2 regions of the Arthrobacter sp. TmT3-37 genome follow, and region 2 is predicted to be linked to the other one. Evidence: riboswitches for the same ligand, from Rfam matches in the RefSeq annotation. Region 2 holds a riboswitch; the other holds the start of a gene.
The links. A riboswitch is a leader RNA that binds a small molecule or an ion and turns the genes downstream of it on or off. The one in region 2 is predicted to bind S-adenosylmethionine.

Region 1 (7,087 bases), on a different contig from region 2:
TCACGGCGTCCGTGGGCGAGGAACTGGAGTTCGGGCCGCGACGCGTCAGCGGGACCGCCGATCCGCGGCGGATCACCGAGCTGGCCGAGCGCCTCCGCCTCACCCATCTGCTGAAGGCCAATCCGTTCACGCTCTCCGGCGGCGAGAAGCGGCGGCTGTCGGTCGCGACGATGCTCGCCACGGCCCCGCGCCTCCTGATCCTCGACGAGCCCACCTTCGGCCAGGACGCCGGGACCTGGGCCGAACTCGTCACCCTGCTGCGCGAGCTGATCGACGACGGCGTGGCCGTCGTCTCCGTCACGCACGACGCCGATTTCATCGCCGCCCTCGGCGGCAGGACCCTGCACATCGCCGACGGGGCGGGACGGCTGGTGGCCCGATGAGCACCGATCACCTGACCCCGGTGCTGACCGGGAAGACGCTCCTGCGCGCCAACCCCGTGTCCAAGCTGTTCGCCGCCGCGGTCATCACGCTCGCCCTCATGGCGAGCATCGACTGGGTCAGTGCCGCCGTGGTCCTGGCCTGCGAGCTCGCGCTGATGCCGCTGCTGGGCATCAGTGCGTGGGGCCTCGCCCGGCGCATCTGGCCCCTGCTGGTCGCGGCGTCGATCGGCGCCTACGGCACCGCGCTGCTCGCGGAGAAGAGCGGAACGGTACTGATCGACGTCGGGCCGTTCCTCTTCACCGAGGGCTCGGTGGCGGCCGGGGTCGCGGTCGGGCTGAGGGGGCTCGCGCTCGCGCTGCCCGGCATCTTCCTCCTGCTCACCACGGACCCCACGGACCTGGCCGACGCCCTCGCCCAGAAGCTGCACCTGCCGCACCGCTTCGTCCTCGGCGGGCTGGCCTCGCTGCGGCTCGTGGGCCTGCTCCTGGAGGAGTGGGAGTCCCTCGGACTGGCACGCCACGCGCGGGGCATCGGTTCGGACGGCTCCGTCGTCGCGCGCACGCGGAATCTGCTGGGGCAGTCCTTCGGGCTGATCGTCCAGGCGATCCGGCGTGCCACGCGGCTCGCGACGGCGATGGAGGCGCGCGGTTTCGGCGGTGCGACGCGCACCTGGGCGCGGACCAGCACGTTCTCGTCCCTCGACCTCGGCGTCGCCGCCGTCGGGCTCGTGGTCGCGGCGGGCGCGGTAGCGGCGGCGGTCCTGGCCGGGACCTGGAACTTCCTCCTCTCCTGACCGGGAGGCGCCGGACATGCCACAGGGGCTCCGCGGATGCGGAGCCCCTGTGGCATGCGAGCGGATCCCGGCCCCGGCAGGACCGCTAGAGGACGTCCGAGAGGAACGACCTCAGGCGGGGCGTCTGCGCGTCGTCGAAGATCGCGGACGGTGGTCCCGACTCCACGACGACGCCGCCGTCCATGAACGTCACGGTGTCCGAGACGTTGCGTGAGAAGCCCATCTCGTGCGTGACGACGACCATGGTCATGCCCGCCGAGGCGAGGTCCGCCATGAGGGCGAGGACGCCCTTCACGAGCTCCGGGTCCAGCGCGGACGTGGCCTCGTCGAAGAACATCACCTCGGGGTCCATGGCCAGCGCCCGCGCGATCGCCACGCGCTGCTGCTGCCCGCCGGAGAGGTTGCCCGGCCGGACGTCGGCCTTGTGCTTGAGGCCCACCAGGTCGAGCTGGGCGAGGGCCTTCTCCCGTGCCTCGCCGGCGGACATCTTCCGGAGCTTGCGCAGCGCCAGGGACACGTTGTCCAGCACGGTCTTGTGCGGGAAGAGGTTGAACTGCTGGAACACCATGCCGATGCGGCGGCGCAGCTCGTCCGGGTTGTCCTTGAGGACGGAGCGGCCGTCGAGCAGGATATCGCCCTGGTCGGGTTCGATCAGCCGGTTGAGGACACGCAGCAGGGTGGACTTCCCGGAGCCGGACGGCCCGATGACCGACGCCGTCGTCCCCCGTTCCACGTGCAGGTCGATCCCGCGCAGCACGTGGTTGGAGCCGAAGGACAGGTGCAGGCCCTTGCCCGTCAGTGTTCCCGATTCGATGGTCTTCATGCCTTCGCTCCTCCGCTCGTCGGAATCACCGCGGCCAGTTCGTCCGGTTCCGGTTTCTGCTTCCTGCCCACGCGGAGCCTGGTGTCGATGAAGTTGACCAGGTGCGTCAGCGGGATGGTCAGGCAGAGGTAGAGCACGCCGGCCGCGATCAGGGGCGAGAGGTTGCCGGTGTTGCTCGCGGCGTCGTTGCCCACCCGGAAGAGCTCGCGTTCACTGGCGACGAGGCCGATGAAGTAGATGAGCGACGACTCCTTGATGAGCGAGATGAACTGGTTGACCAGGGCGGGCAGCACGCGCCGCACGCCCTGGGGCACCACCACGAGCTGCATGGATGCGCCGTAGCTGAAGCCCAGCGCACGCGAGGCCTCCAGCTGACCCTTCTCCACGCTCTGGATGCCGGAGCGGAAGATCTCCCCGATGTAGGCCGAGGCGATCAGCGACAGGGCGAGGATGCCCAGCGGGTAGGGGCTGGTGCTGCCCGTGACCTGCCGGAGGATGGGACCGAGGCCCAGTCCGATGAGCAGGATGATCACGACGGCGGGGAGGCCGCGGAAGATGTCCGTGTAGATGCGTGCGATCCACCGGAGCACCCGGTTGCGGGAGATCCCCATGATCGCGAGGAGCATGCCGACGATCGTCCCGATGATCCCCGAGGCCAGGGCGAGCAGGAGGGTGTTGGGCAGTCCGACGGTCAGGAGGTCCGGCAGGACCGCGGCCATCGCCTCCCAGTCGAAGAACGTCTTGCCGAGCTGTTCGAGGGCATCCATGCAGGGCCGGCTACTTTACGTCCACGGCTTTGCTGCCGGGCTTCCAGTCGGTGGGCATCTCGCGGTCCGGGTACCACTCCTTGGTGAGCTCGGACCAGGTGCCGTCGGCGATCACCGCGTCGAGGCCCGCGTTGAGGGCGTCGATGAGGGGCTGGTTGTCGCTGTTGACCGCGTACGCCGTGAAGTTCTCCGTGTTGATGATGGTCTCGGCGATCGTGGTGTCGTCGCCCTCCTTCACCTGGCCGGTGGCCTGCTGCGACGGGGCGACCCAGGCGTCCACCTGCCCGTTCTTCACGTTGGCGTACACCGTGTTGTAGTCCGGGAAGCGCACGGGCTCGAGGCCGAGGGTATTGGAGACGTAGTCGTCCTGGACGGTGCCCTGGACCACGCCGATGCGGGTGCTCTCCGAGAGGGAGTCGAAGCCGCTCACCGAGGAGCCGTTCTTCGTGACGACGGCCATGTAGCCGAAGTCGTAGCCGTTGGTGAAGCCGACGTTCTCGCGGCGGGCCGCCGTCGTCGAGATCGAGGAGGACCCGACGTCGAACTGCTTGTTCTGGACCTGCGCGAGGAGGGCGGAGAAGTCGGTGGAGGCGAACTCGACCTCGAGGTCGAGCTTCTCGCCGATGGCGCGCAGCAGTTCGTTGTCGTAGCCGGTGAAGACACCGTCCTCGAGGAAGATGTTCGGCGGGGCGTCCGAGAGCGTGCCGACGCGCAGGGTGCCGTCGGTGATGAGGCCGAGCCCGGACGTGTCGATCTCGTCGATCGGCGTGGTGTCCTCGGTGGTGTACTGGTCGAGCGACTGCTGGTCGCTGCCGGCCAGGGCGTCGGCGGATTCGGTGGGCGTGCTTCCGCTGTCACTGCCGCAGGAGACGGTCAGGGCGAGGAGCGGCACGGTGAGTGCAGCGAGGACCTTGCGGGAGATGTTCATGGTGTCCTTCATTTCGATGCCGGCCCGGGTGCGGGCGCTGGGTGTTCGGGGATGCCGGATGGCGGCAGGGGGAGGCTGCTGGCTGCTGGGTGACACGCTCGCTGTTCTGGGCTGTGCGCGCTGTGGCGGTGGTGTCCTCCGTCTACCTCGGGACAGGCCGCACGACGCCGTACTTGCCAACCGGGGGACTTGGCCCGGCGGCCGAATCTTCACCTGGAGCACCCCACTACGGGAGAGGGTTGCTGTCCAGCCGGCCAGGGCCGATGGCTGGAACTCTTGATTTCAGGAAAACGGTAGGGCAGCACGAAGCGTCGGGTCAAAACGCGGATGCCGGGAAAGTGGTGTTTGACGTAGCAAAGGGCCCCGGAGGGGCCCTTTTGTGGTGGAGATTACACGAAACGATCCACCAGTCCGGTGAGTTCTGCGGTCAGGGCGGCGGAGGTCCGGAGCTCCGTGCCGTCCAGCGAGAGGACCGGCGCGAGGAGCCGGATGCTCGAGATCAGCCACACGGCGTCGGCGTCGAGGAGGTGGTGCGGTTCCAGCGGTCCGTAGCCGAGCTCCCACCCCTGTTCCCGGGCTGCGGCGAACAGTGCGCTCTGGGAGGTGCCCGCCAGGATGCCGCTCTCGAGCTGCGGCGTGAGGAGCGTCTTCCGACCGTCGCGGTCGTACGCGAGGAGCACGGTGGAGGTGGGGCCCTCGAGGACCTTCCCGTCCGAGGAGATGAAGATGACGTCGTCGGCGCCGTGCGCCTTCGCATGGCGGATGGCGGCCATGTTGACGGCGTAGGAGAGCGTCTTCGCCCCCATCAGCAGCCAGGGAGCACGCTGCGCCACCGTGCTGTCGTAGCCGCGCTCGAGGAACAGCACCTTCAGGCCTGCCTCCCGCTGCGCCAGGGTCGACGCCGGAACGGGTGCCACCGAGACCCAGGCCGTGGCCCGGCCGGCACCCTCGACGCCGCGGGTGGCGACGAGCTTCACGACGGCATGGTCCTCACCCGGTTCCGCTGCCGAGAACTCCCGCAGGCCGGTGCGGATGGCACGGCTCCAGGCCTCGGCGTCGGGCACCGACAGGTCGAGGGCCGCGGCCGACGACGCGAGTCTCGCGAGGTGCGCCTGCTCCTTGCGGGGGGATCCTCCGACGGCGAGGAGCGATTCGAAGATGCCGTCACCGCGGGTGGCGCCCAGATCGGTGGCCAGGAGCTGCGGCTGGGACGCGTCGACGACCCTGCCGTCGTCGTGGGCCGGGTCGAGGAACACGAGAACAGTCATGCGCTCCAGCGTATCGGCTGGGTCGCGGGAGCGGGGCGGACCGGTGCGGCGGGGCCGTCAGGTGAGTCTGGCCTTCCGCGTGAAGAGTTTCTGCAGCAGGATGAAGGCGAGGAGAAGCGCGCCGATCACGATGCGCGTCCACCAGGAACTCAGCGTCCCCTCGTAGGAGATGAAGGTCTGGACGATGCCGAGGATGAGCACCCCGGCGAGGGAGCCGAGGACGTAGCCGTATCCTCCGGTGAGCAGCGTGCCGCCCACGACCACCGCGGCGATCGCGTCCAGTTCCAGGCCCGTGCCCGCCAGGCTGTACCCGGAAAGGCTGTAGAACGAGAAGAGGATCCCGGCCACCGCCGAGCACAGCCCGCTGATCCCGTAGACGAGGACCTTGGTCCGGGGGACGGCGAGTCCCATGAGCAGCGCCGAGGATTCGCCGCCGCCGATCGCGTACACCGTCCGGCCGAAGCGGGTCTGGTGCAGGACGTAGAAGGCGACGGCGACGACCACCAGTGCGATCACGACGCCGGGGGAGATGAAGAGCCTGTCGGCCAGCGGGATCCTCGCCTGGGCCATCGCGGTGAAGAAGGGGTCGGTCACGGTGATCGAGTCGACGCTGATCATGTAGCAGAGGCCCCGTGCCAGGAACAGCCCGGCGAGGGTGACGATGAAGGGCTGGATCTCGAAGACCTGGATGACCAGCCCCATGAGAAGCCCGAAGGTCGCACCCGTCAGGATCACGAGGGCGATGACGGCTATCGGGTTCCACCCGGCCTGCAGGAGTGCTGCGGCGATCATCATGGAGAGCGCGACGACGGATCCGACCGAGAGGTCGATCCCGCCGGTGAGGATCACGAACGTCATCCCGACGGCGAGGACGATCAGGAAGGTGTTGTCGATCAGGAGGTTGAGGAACACCTGGCCGGAGAGGAACCCGGGGTACATCACGGCGCCGGCGGCGAACATCGCGAGGAACAACCCGGTCGTGGCGAGTGCCGGCGCGTAGCGCGCCTTGCCCTGGAGGCGGCTGATCCGGCTGCGGTTCAGCGGCGCCGGGGTGCGGGTGAGGACCGACATCAGATGGACACCTTCACTTCGGACTGTTCTGTCACGGGACGCCGGCGCCGGCCGAGCAGCGCCCGGGCCTTGCTGGACTGGAGGAGGCAGACGATGATGACGACCAGCGCCTTGAACACCAGGGTGACCTCGGGCGGGATCCCCAGCGTGTAGACGGTCGTCGTCAGTGTCTGGATGATCAGGGCGCCGACGAGGGTACCCACGAGGCTGTACCGGCCCCCCGCCAGGGAGGTTCCTCCGATGACGACGGCGAGGATGGCGTCCATCTCGATGTAGAGACCGGCGTTGTTGGCATCCGCGGCCGTCACATTGGAACTGATCATCAGGCCGGCGACGGCTGCGCACAGACCGCTGAAGACGTAGACGGTCCAGGTGATGTTGCGTGCGTTGAGCCCTGCCAGCCTGCTGGCGACCGGATTGATGCCCACCGCTTCGATGAGCGTTCCGAGGGCGGTACGCCGCGTCAGCAGCCCGGCCACGCCGAAGGCGACCGCCGCAATGAGGATGGAGATCGGGAGGCCGAGGAAGAATCCGGCGCCGATCGCCTGGTAGGAGTCGTTGGACACGGAGATGATCTGGCCGTCGGTGACGAGTTGCGCCAGTCCCCGCCCGGCCGTCATGAGGACGAGGGTGGCGATGATGGGCTGGATGCCGACCACCGAGACGAGGAAGCCGTTCCACAGACCGAGGGCCAGTCCCACCGCCACGGCGATGACCACCGCCACCGCCGCCGTGCGGAAGGAGGAGGGATCCGGGGAGTTGTAGATGTAGGTGCAGGAGACCGCCCCGGAGATGGCGGCCACGGCTCCCACGGACAGGTCGATACCGCGCGATGCGATGACGAGCGTCATGCCCAGGGCGATGAGGATCGTCGGTGCACCGTTCCGGAGGATGTCGATGAGGCTCCCGAACAGGTGCCCGTCCTGGACGCGCACGGCCAGGAAGTCGGCGCGGAAGAGCTGGTTGAGGAGGAGCAGGAGGACCAGTGCGAGTACGGGCCAGGTCAGCCGGTGCTTCAGGAGGGCGTTCATGCGTTCGTCCCCGCGATGATCG
Region 2 (7,087 bases):
CCGACCTCCCCGGTCCCCATCGAGAAGCCGACGAGGACGGCGTCGTGCAGGTCGAGCGTCTCGAGCACGGTGTTGAGATCGGCTGCGAACGTGTCGTAGTCGTAGCCGGTGGTGGGCTTGCTCGACTTCCCGAAGCCGCGGCGGTCGTACGTGATGACGCGGTATCCGGCGGTCAGGAGGGCGGCGGTCTGCTTCTCCCACGAGCCGCCGTCGAGGGGATAGCCGTGGATCAGGACGACGGGCTGGCCCGTGCCGTGGTCCTCGTAGTAGAGCTCGATGTCCGTGGTGTTCTCGGTGCCGACCTTGATGAAGCCCATGTTCCTGGTCCTTGTCTCGAGCGGAGAGAACGTTCGTTCTCTCTCGGTGATCACATCGTATAGAACGATCGTTCTCCATTCAAGTAGAATGGCTTCATGAATATTTTCGAGGCCCGCACACGGATCGTGGCGAGCGCCGACGAGCTCTACAACGCGCGGGGGATCCAGGCCGTCGGCATGGACGAACTGCGTGCGGCGGCGGGTGTCTCGCTCAAGAAGCTCTACCAGGAGTTCCCCTCCAAGGGGAGCATCGTCATGGCCGTCCTCGAGCGCCGGCACCGGTCCTGGGCCGAAGGGCTGGACGCGAAGGTGCGGCAGGCTCCGACGCCGCGCGCCCGCCTGCTCGCGATCTTCGACTATCTCGCGCAGTGGTTCGGCGAGGACTCCTTCCGGGGCTGCGGCTTCGTGAACAGCTTCGCCGAACTCGGCGCCGTGAGTCCTGACGTCGCCGATTACGCACGGCAGCACAAGGAGTCGTTCCAGGAGTACGTGGGGAAGCTGGCCGAGGACGCGGGCGCACCGCCCTACCTCGGACCACAACTGTCGATCCTCGCCGAAGGCGCACAGACGACGGCGGCGATCGCCGGCACCGTCGACGCGGCGGTCCAGGCGCGGCAGGCGGCCGAGGTGCTGATCGATGTGGCGCTGGGCCATGAGGTCCGAGGTGCGGCCTAGTCCGGGAGAACCCGCCTGCGCACGCCGGGACGGACGGAAGCTCCGGGGGGTCAGCCGACGAGGTCCTGGTACTCGGGATGGTCGGCGATGAAGGCCGCGACGAACTCGCACCTCGGCACCACCGTGAGGTGCTGGATGCGGGCGTCGTCGAGCGCGTACCGGACCAGGGTGCTGCCCACTCCGTGGCCCTCGACGTCCTCGTCCACGACGGTGTGCGTGAAGACGATGGTGTCGCCGGAGCGTTCGTAGACGGCGACGCCCGCCGGTTCCCCGTCGAGGCTCGCCGTGTAGCGGCTCTCGTCCTCGTCGTTGCTGACCTGGATCTCGTTGTTTCCGGTACTCATGTTTGTCACTGTGGCACCCGGCCTGCAGGGCGGTCAACGCCCAGGGGTGCGTTGTGCCGCCCGGCGCAGCACGCGCGCGACACCGCTGTCCATGGCTGCCGTTCCGCGATGTGGGAAGGATGTCCTGCGACGGATCCGGACGCCGTCGTGCCGTGGATCCGGTGCGTCGTCGTGCCGTGGCGCTGCGCGCCCGTCGTGTCCTGGTCGCGTGGGGCCGGCGTGCCGTGGCGCTGCGCGCCCGTCGTGTCCTGGTCGCGTGGGGCCGGCGTGCCGTGGCGCTGCGCGCCCGACGTGTCCTAGTCGCGTGGGGCCGGCGTGAGACCCTGCCGGACGGAGCTCCCGTTGAGCAGCCAGGCCACCGCGTCCGCCTCGGAGGTGAAGAAGCGCGTGTCGGTGGGGGAGCGGTGGGAGAAGCCGGACATCACCTCGTCGACGGCGTCCTCACCCACGAGTGCCACTCTCGAGAAGCCGCGGTAGGCGGCCATGCCGACGCGTGCCTCGGGGGTGATGCCGGTGATGCCGTGCATGTGCACCAGGAGCGGCAGTGTTGCCGGGCCGTGGAACTCGGCCAGGGCGCGAGCGGCGGCGACAGCGTGAGGATGGGTGATCTCGACACCGCGCCTCCACCGCAGCCACAGGATCCCCTTGTCGAGGTGGGCGCTGAATGGGTCCATCGTGGTCCTTACCGGAGGAACAGGGGCAATGGTGTGTCAGCGTAGCAAGGTGCACCCCCGAAGTCGGCTGCGCGTCCACGGTATGGTTCTCGTTCCGGGCCCCTAGGCAGCGGGTAGCGTCTCGTTCATGACACTGAGCATTCTGGTGACGGGAGCAAGTCGCGGTATCGGTGCGGCGATCGCGCACGAGCTCGCCGGCAGGGGACATCGCGTATGCGTGCACGCCGGTCGCGATCTGCAGGCCGCCGAGGCCGTCCGGGAGGCGTTGCCGGGTACGGGACACGCCGTCGCGATCGGGGACGTCGCTGATCCCCAGGCATGCCGGCAGCTCGTCGATGCTGCCACCCGGGACCTCGGCGGAATCGATGTGCTCGTGAACAATGCGGGCATCTTCGAGGCACATCCTGTCGACACGGTGTCCTTCGAGGACTGGCAGCGAGCATGGCGCCGGACGCTCGACGTCAATCTGGTGGGGCCGGCGAACCTGGCCTGGCTGGTGGCGCGCCGGCTGCTGGACCGGCAGTCGGGGCCGAACGGCGGACGGCTCATCAGTGTCGGATCTCGAGGCGCCTACCGTGGTGAGCCCGCCACGCCGGCCTACGGTGCGAGCAAGGCGGCCCTGCACTCGATGACGCAGTCCCTCGCCGTCGCGCTCGCGCCGCACGGCATCCTCGCTGCAGCGGTGGCGCCCGGCTTCGTCGAGACGGACATGGGACGGACCGTGCTCGACGGCCCCGGGGGAGATGCCGTGCGTGCCCAGAGTCCGTTCGATCGCGTGGCGGCCGCGGAGGAGGTGGCGCAGGCCGTGGCCTGGCTCGCCACCGATGCGCCGCTGTGGGTCAGCGGCACCGTCGTGGATGCCAACGGGGCGTCCTACCTGCGCTGACATCGCGCTGCGTGGAATCGCGGGTTTCGAGCGTCGAGCCAGGGACCGCGATCCGGGACCGAGGACGGCTGTGCGAGGCCCACCCTGATGAAACGACGACGCACGGTTCCGGCGCCGGGTTCCACCGTGCGCCAGGGAAGGCATGCTGATCGTGACGCTCTGTGACAGGTGCGTCTGGACGGTGATGCAGGCGGGCCTCTACGCTCGTCAGCAGAATCAAGAGTTCCAACGCAAAACCCTGGTTTGTTGGACGGCAACCCTCTCGCTGTAGTGGGGTGCCCCAGGTGAGGATTCGGCCCGGGCTGCACCAGCCGGGCAAGTATGGCGCTTCCCCACGGCAGTGCCCCGACGTGAGGACCTCCATGCCCGCATCACCGCGCCGTATCCGCTTCAACGCCTTCGACATGAACTGCGTGGGCCACCAGTCACCCGGTCTCTGGCGCCATCCGGAGGACCAGTCGTGGCGCTACAAGGACCTGCGCTACTGGGCCGATCTGGCGAAGACGCTGGAGAAGGGCCTGTTCGACGGCATCTTCATCGCCGACGTCCTGGGCACCTACGACGTCTATGGCGGATCCAACGAAGCGACCCTGCGGCAGGGTACGCAGACCCCGGTCAACGATCCGTTCCTGCTCGTGTCCGCCATGGCACTCGTTACCGAACACCTCGGGTTCGGCGTCACCGCCGGCACCGCCTACGAGCACCCGTATCCGTTCGCGCGCAGGCTCTCCACACTGGACCACCTCACCAACGGCAGGGTCGGCTGGAACGTGGTGACCGGCTACCTGCCCTCCGCTGCGCGCAACATGGGCAACGAGGACCAGCTCGAGCACGACGAGCGCTACAACCACGCGGATGAATACCTCGAGGTCCTCTACAAGCTGCTCGAGGGATCCTGGGAGGACGACGCCGTCGTGCGTGACCGCGAAACCGGTGTCTTCACGGACCCGGCCAAGGTGCACGACATCAACCACGACGGCACCTACTTCACCGTCCCGGGCATCCACCTCAGCGAGCCCTCGCCGCAGCGCACCCCCGTCATCTTCCAGGCCGGAGCGTCCTCGCGAGGGATCGCCTTCGCGGCGGGCAACGCCGAGGCGGTCTTCGTGGGTGCACCGACCAAGGAGATCCTGAAGGACGTGGTGAAGAAGATCCGCGACGCCGTCGAGGCCGAGGGTCGCGACCGCTACTCGGTGCGGATCTACACGCTGCTCACCGTGATCACGGACGAGACGGAGGAGAAGGCCCAGGCGAAGCACGCCGAATACCAGAAGTACGTCAGCTACGAGGGAGCGCTCGTGCTCGTCTCCGGCTGGTTCGGTGTGGACCTGTCCGTCTACGGCCCCGACGAACCTCTTGGCGCCGTGAAGTCGAACGCCATCCACTCCGCTGTGGCCACCTTCCAGAAGGTGAACGACGACGGCGCACCGTGGACCGTGCGGGACATCGCCGAGTGGGCGGGAATCGGTGGACTGGGCCCGCGGATCGTGGGATCGGGCAAGCAGGTCGCCGACGAGCTCCAGGCGTGGGTGGAGGAGACCGACGTGGACGGATTCAACCTCGCATACGCGATCACACCCGGATCCTTCGAGGACGTCATCACGCATGTGGTCCCGGAGCTGCAGAAGCGCGGAGCGTATCCGACGGAATATGCCGAGGGGACGCTGCGCCAGAAGCTGTTCGGCAAGGGCGACCGGTTGCCTGAGGAGCACCGCGGCGCGAGCTTCCGCCTTCAGCCCGTCCGTCCCTGACGCACCGCGTAACCGCGCCGTCGGGGTTCGTTCTTCGACTGAGTACAAGCTGGGCCGGCATCTGCCCGGCATCTCAGGCGGCAGCCGGGAATAGGCGTGCGCTGGGGGCTGAACACCTTCGTATGGGTGGCCAGCCCCCACGACCGGGGACTAGCGTCGGAACCAAGACATCCGACGACCAGAAGGAGTTCCCATGTCACGCGTAGCCATCATCGGTGGGCACGGAAAAGTAGCGCTGCACCTCACGAAGATCCTCACGGGCCAGGGCCATCAGGTCAGTTCGATCTTCCGCACCCAGGACCATGCTTCCGACGTCGAGCAGGCGGGCGGCACGCCCGTGGTGGCCGACGTGTCCGAGCTGTCGGTGGCGCAGATGGCCGACGTCTTCCGCGGGCACGACGCCGTCGTGTGGTCTGCTGGTGCCGGTGGCAGCAGCCCCGAGGCCACGTACGCCGTGGACCGGGATGCAGCGATCCGCTCGATGGATGCAGCACAGGAAGCCTCGGTCGGACGGTACGTCATGGTGTCCTACCTCGGCGCGAGCAAGGATCACGGTGTGCCCGAGGACAACGGGTTCTTCCACTATGCGGAGGCGAAGGCTGCTGCGGACGAGCACCTGCGCAACTCCGAACTCGCCTGGACGATCCTCGGCCCCGGTGCCCTCACCACTGATCCTGGTACGGGGAAGATCGAGGTCTCGGACAAGCCACAACAGGACTCAGTGCCGCGTGAGGACGTTGCGCATGTTGCCGCAGTCGTCCTCGGCAACCTCGGCACGGTGGACAAGACCATCCAGTTCAACAGCGGCGAGACGCCGATCGCGGACGCCATCGAGGCTGCTCTCTAGGGCTGTGCCGGCACTATGCGGACGGCCCGCGGGGTAAGCGCGCCGTCCGCAGGGTATTCCTGTGCTGTTCAATACCGCTGCCCAGTACTGCTGGGTCAGTGCCGCCGTGTTGGGCCGGTGATTCAGCGCCGCGGGTCCGGGTCGGTGTGGGTTTAGCTGATTGTCTGGTCCGGTCGCTTGTCGTAAAGCATTCTTCCGGCTTGCCGGTAGGTGTTCTGTCGGGGCGTGCCCGCCCGGCCGGGGTTGCCAGGGGCGTGGAACCAGGGGATGCCGTTGCGCGGTTCGACGGTCCAGAGGCCCTGGTGGATGACGTGGTGGTGCCGGGTGCACAGCAGGACGCCGTTGTTGATATTGGTCTCTCCGCCACGGGACCACGGCGTGATGTGGTGTGCTTCGCACCAGCTGGCGGGTATGGTGCAGTCCGGGAAGGCGCAGCCCTTGTCCCGGGCGACCAGGGCCCGTCGAAGGTGGGGTGGAAAGAGCCGTTGAGCTCGTCCGATGTCGAGGACCTGGCCACTGCTCCCCAGGACGAGAGGGATGAGGTCGGCATCGCACGCCAATGTCCTGATGGTCCTGGCGCTGATTTGTTCGCTGAACACTCCATAACCGGCATGACCGATATGGCCCGCACGACCAACACGACCCGAATGACCTGCGTGACCGGCCTGACTGATCTGACCCGCATGACCTGCGTGACCGGCCTGACTTGAATCACCGGCCTGACTTGAATCACCGGCATGGCTTGAATCACCGGCATGGCTTGAATCACCGGCATGGCTTGAATCACCGGCATGGCCTGAATCACCGGCATGGCCTGGGCGATTTACGTGCTGGAGGTCGCCGATCAGGTCTTTGTAGTCGATGGTGACCATGACCTGAGCACGGTGTCCGCCGGTCGCGGGGAGTCCCGTGGTGGTGAGGGCGATCTTGCAGGCCGTGACGAGCCCATCGAGAAGTGCCTGGGCCCTCGTCGGTCCGCCGAGACGACCGTGCAAACCGGCACCAGGATCCGAGCCGTGATCCGAGCCGGAATCGGCACCAGGATCGGAGGCTGGACTGGCATTCGGGCCAGGTCTGCCTCCGGCACATGTGCCGTCCGCTGCACCGGTAGATCCGGTGACTCCTGCGTCACCGCTCTGGCCCTGGAGCACCCGCGGATTGGTGGTGGTGTTCATGACGGTGGAGAGGTGTTCGTATTGTTCGTCCGTGGCGCCGATCTCGAGCACGTGCAGTCCGTGGCGTCGGCCTTTGAGGAAGACGCCCTGGCGTGCGTGCAGTACTTTGTCCGAGGGTTCTGATCCGTCCTGGTCGAGCGTGTCCTCCCAGCGGCGTGCCAGGACGCGGAGGATGTCCTCGTCGGATTCGATGGCCTGCTGGGTGAGGTGGTGTTCCATCGCGTCGAGCTGGTGGGGTGCTGCGAACGATTCCACCCGCTGCAGTGCCTGGCAGACGATCGTGGCGGCCCCGGCGCTGACCAGGCACGCACCTGTGGCGGCGCCCACGGTCTCCCGACGGGGTGGCAGTGGCGCTCCGGTCGGGGAGATCCCGGGAAGCAGTACCTCGGCCAACCAGAGCCGGCGTCGGGCTTCGGCG

Region 1: it holds a riboswitch for S-adenosylmethionine, as region 2 does, so the genes downstream of both, ACX80U_RS07975 (ABC transporter substrate-binding protein) here and ACX80U_RS03505 (LLM class flavin-dependent oxidoreductase) in region 2, are expected to answer to the same signal.

Annotation. Positions count from the first base shown of each region.
Region 1 is NZ_JBTNDU010000004.1:189,748-196,834, forward strand. It holds gene ACX80U_RS07955 (ABC transporter ATP-binding protein) at 1-383, shown strand, start outside; gene ACX80U_RS07960 (energy-coupling factor transporter transmembrane component T family protein) at 380-1,177, shown strand; gene ACX80U_RS07965 (amino acid ABC transporter ATP-binding protein) at 1,263-2,000, opposite strand; gene ACX80U_RS07970 (amino acid ABC transporter permease) at 1,997-2,767, opposite strand; gene ACX80U_RS07975 (ABC transporter substrate-binding protein) at 2,778-3,695, opposite strand; SAM riboswitch class IV at 3,860-3,977, opposite strand; gene ACX80U_RS07980 (aminodeoxychorismate lyase) at 4,085-4,963, opposite strand; gene yjfF (galactofuranose ABC transporter, permease protein YjfF) at 5,021-6,034, opposite strand; gene ACX80U_RS07990 (ABC transporter permease) at 6,034-7,065, opposite strand; gene ACX80U_RS07995 (sugar ABC transporter ATP-binding protein) at 7,062-7,087, opposite strand, start outside.
Region 2 is NZ_JBTNDU010000002.1:137,919-145,005, forward strand. It holds gene ACX80U_RS03480 (alpha/beta fold hydrolase) at 1-317, opposite strand, end outside; gene ACX80U_RS03485 (TetR/AcrR family transcriptional regulator) at 414-992, shown strand; gene ACX80U_RS03490 (GNAT family N-acetyltransferase) at 1,043-1,336, opposite strand; gene ACX80U_RS03495 (SpoIIAA family protein) at 1,633-2,010, opposite strand; gene ACX80U_RS03500 (SDR family NAD(P)-dependent oxidoreductase) at 2,138-2,896, shown strand; SAM riboswitch class IV at 3,111-3,224, shown strand; gene ACX80U_RS03505 (LLM class flavin-dependent oxidoreductase) at 3,259-4,647, shown strand; gene ACX80U_RS03510 (SDR family oxidoreductase) at 4,841-5,494, shown strand; gene ACX80U_RS03515 (HNH endonuclease) at 5,647-7,087, opposite strand, start outside.